DNA from 3 places in the Streptomyces sp. NBC_01237 genome. Region 2 is predicted to be linked to each of the others. Evidence: riboswitches for the same ligand, from Rfam matches in the RefSeq annotation. Region 2 holds a riboswitch; each other region holds the start of a gene.
The links. A riboswitch is a leader RNA that binds a small molecule or an ion and turns the genes downstream of it on or off. The one in region 2 is predicted to bind cyclic di-AMP.
Positions count from the first base shown of each region.

Region 1: another riboswitch for cyclic di-AMP. It lies ahead of OG251_RS34355 (M23 family metallopeptidase); the one in region 2 lies ahead of OG251_RS30510 (M23 family metallopeptidase).
Region 3: another riboswitch for cyclic di-AMP. It lies ahead of OG251_RS21395 (M23 family metallopeptidase); the one in region 2 lies ahead of OG251_RS30510 (M23 family metallopeptidase).

Region 1 is NZ_CP108508.1:7,760,925-7,764,192, reverse strand. Features, by position in the region: gene OG251_RS34360 (SGNH/GDSL hydrolase family protein) at 1-138, opposite strand, end outside; gene OG251_RS34355 (M23 family metallopeptidase) at 302-1,270, opposite strand; cyclic di-AMP (ydaO/yuaA leader) riboswitch at 1,276-1,433, opposite strand; gene OG251_RS34350 (alpha-galactosidase) at 1,729-3,268, opposite strand, start outside.
Region 2 is NZ_CP108508.1:6,849,736-6,853,003, reverse strand. Features, by position in the region: gene OG251_RS30515 (GntR family transcriptional regulator) at 1-364, opposite strand, end outside; gene OG251_RS30510 (M23 family metallopeptidase) at 664-1,476, opposite strand; cyclic di-AMP (ydaO/yuaA leader) riboswitch at 1,489-1,656, opposite strand; gene OG251_RS30505 (M16 family metallopeptidase) at 1,877-3,259, opposite strand.
Region 3 is NZ_CP108508.1:4,828,999-4,832,266, forward strand. Features, by position in the region: gene OG251_RS21385 (MerR family transcriptional regulator) at 1-23, shown strand, start outside; gene OG251_RS21390 (PP2C family protein-serine/threonine phosphatase) at 158-1,417, shown strand; cyclic di-AMP (ydaO/yuaA leader) riboswitch at 1,658-1,810, shown strand; gene OG251_RS21395 (M23 family metallopeptidase) at 1,822-2,853, shown strand; gene OG251_RS21400 (aldo/keto reductase) at 3,158-3,268, shown strand, end outside.

The sequences.
Region 1 (3,268 bases), 910 kb from region 2:
CAGCACCGCGAAGCGGTCCGCCCAGCCGACAAAGGTCCCGTCGGGGCCGGGGTCTCCGACGCCTTCGGTGAAGCTGTCGCCAATCGCCGCGTACGACCCGATGATGCCTGGTTGATTGATTCTCGAATCGTCTGCCACAAGCGCATATCCTGCACCTTCGAATGTGACCTACGCGACCGTAATACGGGGTTGACGGGTGGTGAGATAGACCACCCGGTCAGTTTTTGGTAAAGCCGGAATAAGTACAGGGGCGGTGCGCTCGTGCGCACCGCCCCTGGGGGAACCGCTCGTCACCGCTCCATCAGATGGAGACGCCGTGCTGACGCAGGTACGAGATCGGGTCGACGTCGGAGCCGTAGCTCGGGCCGGTGCGGACCTCGAAGTGCAGGTGCGGGCCGGTCGAGTTGCCGGTGGAGCCGGAGAGGCCGATCTGCTGGCCGCCGGTGACGGTCTCGCCCACGGAGACGTTGAGCGAGGACTGGTGGGCGTACTGGGAGTACATGCCGTCGGCGTGCTTGATGACGACCTCGTTGCCGTACGAGCCGCTCCAGCCGGCCGAGACCACGGTGCCCGGACCGATGGCGCGGACGACGGTGCCCGAGGCGGCCTGGAAGTCCGAGCCGGTGTGGTAGCCGCTGGACCAGCTGGCGCCGGAGGCCCGGTACTGGGTGGTGACGTTGGCGTTGGCCACCGGGGTCGTCCAGCCGGAGCTGTTGCTCTGGGAGGCGCTGGTGTTCGTGGAGGTGGTGGACTTGCCGGCCGCGGCGGACGAGTCCGGGGAGGACGTGGTCTTCGGGGCGGGCTTCGCCTTCGGGGCGGCCGGGGCGGCCTTCTTCGGCTCGGCCTTCGAGGGAGCCGGCGCGGACTGCGCGGCGTCCGGGGCGGCGGCGGAGCCGGACGCCTTGGCGCCGAGGGTCAGCTTCATGCCGGGGAAGATCAGGCTCGGGTTCCCGCCGACGACGTCGCGGTTGTCCTGGTACAGCTTCTGCCAGCCACCCTTGAGCTTCTGCTCGGCGGCGATCTTCGACAGGTAGTCGCCGGAGACCACGGAGTAGGTCTTCGACGCGGTCTGCGTCTTCACCACGGCGGCACCGGGGGCGGTGTGCGCGGCGGCGACCGAGGCGGCGGCGGGCGCGGCCTTCTCCGCGGCGTGCGCTCCGGTGGCACCGATCAGCGGGAGGGCGAGGACGGCGCCGCCGGTCCCTGCGGCGAGGACACCGCGGGCGATCGGGCCGGTCTTCGTACGACGGTGCTTACCCTGTGCGGGCATGGGGGAATTCCTCTCCGGCGCCTACGAGGTGAGCTGTCGGGTTCGGGCTGGAGATGCCCGGTCGCTGGCTGCGACTTCACCCCGAGCCGGTCCGGATCTCTCCGGGCCGGCGGCTTACCTGGGTCCCCCGCTCCTGCCACGCGTATGTGGGTGGGTGTGAATTCCGGGCGGCGGCAGGATTAGGCGGTCCGTCCGGATTGACGGTGACCGTAAACGAGTCAGGACGACGGGAACAAGCCATCGGTTGCGTACCGGAATCCCCGATTCAATTTCGGTTCGGATTTCCGGTGACACTCCGTGGATTACGGATCTTGGCTTTCCGCGCGGCGCCCGGATTACCTCCGGGCGCCGCCACCACACACCGTCACGGATATGATCCCGCTCACCAGCGGGTCACCATCTCCCCCACAAGTGGGGCATGTTCCACTAAATGCACCAATACGGACATGTCATGGCCATCACCTCTGACGCAACCTCAGCACCCGCGCGTCGAGATCTCCCGTCAGCCCCGTGTGCAGCCCCCGGTGCAGCAGTGCCGATCCCTCGTACACCGTCCCGGTGTCCTGGCAGACGTACACCGCCGAGGGGTCAAGACCGCGGAGCCGCAGAGCCGGGGGGCGCTGCCCGTACCGCTGCGCTTCGAGCCACATCAGCACCACGGTCTCCTCGCCCCGCACGTACTGCACCGCGCTCAGCCCACCGCGCGGAGCCGCGAGCCGGTACAGGGCGCCGTGCTGGACGACCGGGCGGATCTCCTTGTACAGGGACACCCAGTCCCGCGCCTCGGCCAGCTCCTCCTCGCTCCACTCGGTGAGGTCGCCGCCGACCCCGAGCACCCCCGCCATGGCGCTGACGAAGCGGAAGCGCAGCGAACTCGCCCGCCCGTTCATCTGCTCGTTCGGGCTGTCGGTGACCCAGGCGGCCATCACCCGTGCCGGGTGGATCTGGCCGAAGCCCTCCTGGATGGCGAGCCGGTCCAGCGGGTCGGTGTTGTCGGAGGTCCACACCTGATCGGTCCGGGCGAGCACCCCGAGGTCGACCCGGCCCCCACCGCCCGAGCAGGACTCGAAGGCCACCCCGGGGTGTGCGGCACGCAACCGGTCGAGCAGCGCGTACAGCGCGTGCACATGCTCGATCCAGAGCTTCTGCGGATACTCCTCGCCCGGCCAGCCCGCATCGGTGAAGCAGCGGTTGAAGTCCCACTTCACATAGTCGATCGGAGCACTGGAGAGCAGGGTGTCGAGCTGTTCCCACAGGTATTCCTGCACGTCCGGCCGGGCCAGGTTGAGCACCAGCTGATGACGGAACTCCGTCCGCGTCCGCCCGGGGACGTGCTGGACCCAGTCGGGATGGGCCCGGTAGAGATCACTGTCGGGGTTGACCATCTCCGGCTCGACCCAGATACCGAACCGCATGCCCAGTCCGCGCACCTCTTCGGCCAGCGGCCTCAGCCCACCGGGGAAACGGTCGGGGTTCGGCGTCCAGTCCCCGAGTCCGGCCCGGTCACTGGTGCGCTGCCCGAACCAGGCGTCGTCCACCACGAACAGCTCGACACCCATCTCCGCGGCCCGCACCGCGAGCTCCCGCTGCTGCTCCTCGACGATGTCGAATCCGGTCGCCTCCCAGGAGTTGTAGAGCACCGGGCGCAGCGCCTCGGCGTCCGGAATCACATGGGCCAGCTGCCAGGCGTGCCAGGCGCGGCTCGCGCCGCCGAATCCGTCGGGGCTCCACAGCCCGGCGAAGACGGGTGTGGTGTACGACTCCCCCGGCGCGAGCCGCAGCAGCCCGGACTCGTCGTAACCCGCACCGCCGGTGATCTGCACCAGGCCGTCGGGCAGCTGGTGCACGGCGATCCGCCAGGACCCGGACCAGCCCAGCGCGCAGCCGTACACCTCGCCGTGCTCCTCGGTCGCCGCGGCGTCCGCGTCCAGCGCCACCCAGGGCAGATGCTGGTGTCCGGTGTGTCCCCGGCGGCTGGAGAGGATCTTCTCGCCGTAC
Region 2 (3,268 bases):
CCTCGCCCTCGCCCCGGCGGGCCCGCTCCTGACCCAGCCTGACCAGGCCGCGCAACACCTTGAGGTGGGCGTCGGTGCGCCGCTGGGCGGCTCGTGCGGCACCGAGCGGCTCCAGGAGCATCCGGATCTCCAGAAGGTCTGCGGCCTCCTGCTCGGTCGGCTCGGCCACACAGGCACCGGCGTGCCGGCGGGTGACGACGAACCCCTCGGACTCCAGGGTGCGCAGCGCCTCGCGGACCGGGACCCGGGAGACCCCGTAGCGACGCGCGAGCACCTCCTCGGTGAGGCGGCTGCCGCGCTCGAAGACACCGGAGACGATGTCGTCACGAATTGCCGTGCATACCGAATGCGCGGGAATGCGCATATCCGAACCTCCGCCTTAATCCCCGCGAAACGCGGCCGATCGACGCCTGCTCTTCGACTCTATGGCAATCGGCCGGAATTTCCGATGGCAGGCCGGAATTCAGGGATATCTTTTGGCCACGGAGCGGTTCGGCGACGGGTTCGGCCGCACTTTCGACCGGGGTCCGGCTGCCATGGGTCCGACCAGGGGTTCGACCACCGCTCGGCGAGCGGATCCGGCGGGCGGATCGCCGAAGGCCCCGGCGGGTAGCCGGGGCCTTCGGGAAGGCGTGCCCATGGGACAGCCGCGAGAAGCGCGGGTCAGACGTTCAGGCCGTGGGCGCGCAGATAGGCGACCGGGTCCATGTCGGAGCCGTACTCGGCGGTGGTCCGCGCCTCGAAGTGCAGGTGCGGTCCGGTGGAGTTGCCGGTGGAGCCGGAGAGGCCGATCTGCTGGCCGGAGGTGACGCTCTGGCCGACGGAGACGCCGATGGAGGAGAGGTGGCCGTACTGGGTGTACGTGCCGTCCGTCATCCGGAGCACGATGTTGTTGCCGTACGCGCCGCCCCAGCCGGCCTCGACGACCGTGCCGGCGCCGACCGCGACGACGGAGGTGCCGGAGGCCGCGTGGAAGTCCACGCCGGAGTGGCTGCCGGAGGACCAGAGCGAACCGCTGGACTTGTAGCCGGTGCTGACGTACGAACCGGCGACCGGGAGGTGGAAGGAGGTCAGCCGGGTGCGCTCGGCGGCGCGGGCTGCGCGCGCCTTGTCCTCGCGCGCCTCCTTGGCGCGGGCCTCGGCCTTGCGCTCGGCCTCCGCCTTAGCCTTGGCCTTGGCGGCGGCCTTCGCCTTGGCTTCCGCCTCGGCCTTCGCCCGCGCGGCCACTTCGGCCTGGTGCTCCTGGACCTGGGCCTGGGCGTCGATCCGGTCGGCGAGGGTCGCCTCGATGGCGATGACCTGGGTGAGGCCGGTGTCGCTGACACCGCGGGCCTCGGAGTCCGCGGCGAGGGCCGGGGTGGCCATACCGCCGATGACGCCGGTGGTGGCCAGAGCCGCGACGCCGGCGACCTGGACACGCTTGCGCGTCAGGCGGCTCGGGGCACGGTGCTTCCCGGTGGCACGGGTGAACGCCATGGAGGGCTGATCCTTTCCTTCCTTCTCGCCTACCGGGTTAGCTGACGGGTTCGGAGCAGGAAGGTCTCCTACGGACACCGGGGGTCCCGTACGGGACCCGGCATCCGATTCACCCCAGGGACTTCATGGGTCCCCGGCTCCCCAGGCTCGCGCCTGACGGGGACTCGGCGATGGCTGCCCGGCGCCGCGGATGCGGCATACGGATGACGGACAGCGGACCGACGCTAAGCCGGGCCACTTTCGCTCTCCAAACGGACAGCCGGTTTTGTCGCACATCCCACAGGACAGACAGGCAACCTCCCCCCGAAAGCGGATGAACAGGACAAAGAAGAAGACCCCGACGATATGGATCACGCCGGGGTCCCTCTCCTGCCGTTTCGCGCCTGCGCGAACAGGCCGGTCAGCCGCTGACGACCGACACCTCACCGATACCGAGTGCCCGCACGGGCTCCTCGATCTGTGCCGCGTCCCCCACGAGGACCGTCACGAGCCGCTCCACCGGGAACGCGTTGACCACGGCGGCCGTCGCCTCCACCGTTCCCGTCTCGGCGAGGCGGGCGTACAGGTGGGCCTGGTAGTCGTCCGGAAGGTGCTGCTCGACCTGGTCGGCCAGCGTGCCGGCGACCGAGGCGGCGGTCTCGAACTTCAGCGGGGCCACCCCCACCAGGTTCTGCACGGCCGTCTCGCGCTCGGCATCCGTCAGCCCTTCGGCGGCCAGGGTCTTCAGGACCGTCCAGAGGTCACCCAGCGCCGGGCCGGTGGACTCGGTGTCCACCGAGCCGCTGATCGCCAGCATCGCGGCGCCCGCAGCCCCGGTGGACGAGTCGGGAGCCGTCGAGCGCAGGACCTGGCCGAAGGCCCGGACCCCGTAGGTGTAGCCCTTCTCCTCGCGCAGCACCCGGTCCAGCCGGGAGGTGAGGGTGCCGCCCAGGCAGTAGGTGCCCAGCACCTGCGCGGGCCAGACGCTGTCGTGCCGGTCGGCGCCGATCCGGCCGATGAGCAGCTGCGTCTGCACCGCACCGGGACGGTCCACGATGACCACCCGGCCGGTGTCGTCGGCGGTGATCGGCGGCACCGGACGGGACCGGGCGGAGTCGCCGGACCAGTCGCCGAGGGTGTCGGCGAGCAGGGCGTCCACATCGATCCCGGTGAGGTCGCCGACGATCACGGCCGTCGCGGTGGACGGGCGGACGTGCGCGTCGTAGAAGGCGCGCACGGACGCCGCGTCGATCCGCCGCACCGTCTCCTCGGTGCCCAGACGCGGGCGCGACATCCGCGCCGTCGCCGGGAAGAGCTCCTTGGAGAGCTGCTTGGCGGCGCGGCGGGCCGGGTTGGCCTGCTCGTGCGGGATCTCGTCCAGCCGGTTGCCGACGAGACGCTCGATCTCGCTCTCGGCGAAGGCCGGGGCCCGCAGCGCTTCGGCGACCAGGCCGAGCGCCTTGGCCAGCCGGGAGGCCGGAACCTCCAGGGAGACCCGGACACCGGGGTGGTCCGCGTGCGCGTCGAGGGTGGCGCCGCAGCGCTCCAGCTCGGCGGCGAACTCCTCGGCACTGTGCTTGTCCGTGCCCTCGGAGAGCGCCCGCGACATGATCGTGGCCACGCCGTCCAGGCCCTCGGGCTCGGCGTCCAGCGGGGCGTCCAGGAAGATCTCCACGGCGACGACCTGCTGGCCGGGCCGGTGACAGCGCAGCACGGTCAGCCCGTTGGGCAGCGCACCGCGCTCGGGGGCGGGAAACGCCCAGGGCCGCGCCACGCCGGGGGTGGGCTGCGGGTGGTACTCCATGGCTACTCC
Region 3 (3,268 bases), 2.0 Mb from region 2:
CGGAACACCGGCTCTCCGACTGACCTCCGGAAGGCCGGGGCTGCCGCACGCTCCCCCCTTTGGCCGATGAGGAGTCGCCGCACGGCGCGGCTCCGGCAAGCCTGGACGGGGCGCGGTACCGTCCGCAGCCGTGGGCGGACCTGGCAGGAGTGCACACGTGGGGAAGCGGGACAGGCGGCGTGGGGGACCTGCCGGGCTGCCCCGCGCCTGGAGCCGGAAGGTTCCGGGCCTTCCGGCGCGCGGCCTGGGAGGTTCCGCTTTCGGTTTCCCGGCGCGTGGCGGCGGGGGGCGCCCGGGAGGCCGCGGCGCCCGGCGGTTCGTGCGTGCGCTGCCCGCCCTGATGATCGGCGGCGGGCTGCTCTTCGACATCGGGACCCCGCCCACCTTCACCGCCGTCCCGCTGTTCGTGGCGGCACCGCTGATGGCCGCACCGTTCTTCTCGCTGGCCAGCACCGTCCGTACCGGAGTGGCGGCCGTCCTGGCCGTCGTCGGGCTGCACGCGTACGCCGGAACGCTGACCCGGGCCGTCCCGGTCACCGAGCTGGCCACCGTGCTCACCGCCTCGGTCCTCGCCCTGGTCATCAATGGCGTCGTGCGGCGCGGCAACGAGCAGCTGGCCTCGGCGCGGTTCATCGCGGCGACGGCCATGCGGGCCGTGCTGCCGACCCCGGACGACCGCATCGGCGGGCTGCATGTCGCCGCGCGGTACGAGGCGGCACAGGCGGACGAGTTCGTCGGCGGTGACCTGTTCGCCGTCGCGGACACCCCGTACGGGGTACGTCTGGTGGTCGGGGACGTACGGGGCAAGGGGCTGGACGCGGTCGAGGCGGTGGCGGTGATCATCGGGGCGTTCCGGGAGGCCGCCGAGCAGGAGCGTTCGCTGGAGGGGGTCGCGCAGCGGCTGGAACGGGCGCTGGCGCGGGAGGGGACGCGGCGCGGTGGGCTGGACGCGATGGAGGGGTTCATCACGGCCGTGCTCGCGGAGATCCCGCCCGGTTCGACGATCCTGCGCATCGTCAACCGCGGGCACCCCGAGCCGATCCTGCTCCACTCCGACGGGGCGCTGGAGGTGCTGGCCCCGTCCGTGCCCGCGCTGCCGCTCGGCATGAACCTGGGGGTGTGGCCCGACCGGGCCGATGAGTGGGCGCTGCCCGCCGGGGCGACGCTGCTGGTGTTCACGGACGGCCTCTCCGAGGCCCGGGACCCGTCCGGGGCCTTCTACGACCCGGCGACGCGGCTGCGGGGCCGGATCTTCCCGGGTCCCGAGGAGCTGCTCTCCGCGCTCACCGACGACGTACGGCTGCACACCGGTGGCCGGTCCACTGACGACATGGCACTTCTCGCGGTGGGGCGGCCGGCCGAGGGGCAGCCCGAGCGCCGGAAGACGGTGAAGATCGTGGGCCGCGGCGGCGGATGAGCCAGGGGCGATACCACCGTACGTGACTGAAGGACGCCGCTCCGCATAACATTTGACGCAACGTCAGAAACTGGGTATTGGCCGGGCCCGGTTCAACTCGCCCGATTCCGCCCCCTTGTACCCGTTAAGTCCAGGCCAAAGTCATGAACGATCAGTCGGAAGAGCTTGGAATAGGGCCCATCAGTCTATTAACGTTCGATAACGCAGCGCGGTTGTCCCAGTCGTCGCAAGAGGCGGCACCGTGCGCGAGCGCCGAATCCCGCAAGGGAACCGGGGAACCACCTACATGGGGTGAATCGGACACCTGTGTCTCGTGAGAGGCAGAGGAGCCCGTAGGAGACCTTCCTGCTCCGAACCCGTCAGCTAACCCGGTAGGCGAGAAGGAAGGAAAGGAGTGCGCCCACGTGGCGTCCAACAAGCCTGCCCCCGAGGCCCCGTCGCCCTTCGCCACCGACAACTTCGGTGAAGCGGACAGGACCTGGGAGGAATGGAATCCCACCGAGGAGTCCATCCGGCCCGTACGCGGCAGGCACCGCGTAGCCAAGCAGCGGGGACTCGCCCGTAGCTCCACCGTCCTCGGCGTCGGTGTCATCGCGGCCGTCGGCGCGGGCGGCATGGCCACCGCGCAGAGCAAGCCGCCGGTATCCATCTCCCTTCCTGACTCCCTCGCGGACAACCTCCCCGATGCCAAGTCCCTTCCCGGCGTCGGCGCTTTCATGTCCGACGACGCGGACAAGACCCCGGTCTCGGCGGCTCCGCTCACCTCCGCGGGCATCACCAGCGCCGAGGCCGAGCAGGGCACGACCGACGCCGGTGAGGCGCTCCGCGCCCGCATCCTCCAGCAGGCCGAGCAGCAGCAGGCCAACGCCGACGCCGAGGCCAGGGCCGCGGAGGAGAAGGCTGCGGCCGAGAAGGCCGCGGCCGACGCCAAGGAGCAGCAGGACAAGGCCGAGGCCAAGATCGCCGCCGAGAAGAAGAAGGCGGAAGAGGCGGCGAAGAAGAAGAAGGAGGCCGAGCGCCTCGCCAAGCTCGCCGCCAGCTACGCGCTGCCGACCTCCTCGTACAGCATCAGCTCCACCTACGGCCAGTCCGGCCCGATGTGGTCCTCGGGCCACCACACCGGCCTCGACTTCGCGGCGCCGACCGGCACTCCGGTCAAGGCCGTGCACAGCGGCACGGTGAAGTCGGCCGGCTATTCCGGTGCGTACGGCTACCGCACCGTCCTCGAACTCGATGACGGCACGGAGATCTGGTACTGCCACCAGTCCACGATGAACGTCACGGCCGGCCAGAAGGTCTCCACCGGCGACACCATCGGACGCGTCGGCGCCACCGGCAATGTGACCGGTGCCCACCTCCACCTGGAGGTCCACACCGGGGGCGGCGCGGGCATCGACCCGATGAGCTGGCTGCGCAGCAAGGGGCTCACGGTCTGAGCCCCCCGCGCCCGTCCACCGGGCGCACCCGAACCCCGGCAGCCCTGACGCACACCCCCCGACGTCAGGGCTGCCGGTCTGCTGTCCGCAGGAGAACGCGCGTGGCGTCCGCGTCGTACGGGTGATGGGGGCACACAACGCCCCGGGCCCCGCAGCGCAGCCGGAGCCGACGCCGGCAGACGCGCATGGCACACAGCACACAGCACACAGCACACAGCACACAGCACATGACACACAGCACACGGCGCAGAGAGGCTCCCGCCCACGCGGAATAGTCCTCTCCGGTGCTCTCGTTGAACCCAACATGACTTCTGCGAACTCTCTGCGCCCGCTCGGCTCCTCCGGCCTCCAGGTCTTCCCCCTCGCCCTCGGCGGCAACGTCTTCGGCTGGACGGCGGACGAGGCACAGTCCTTC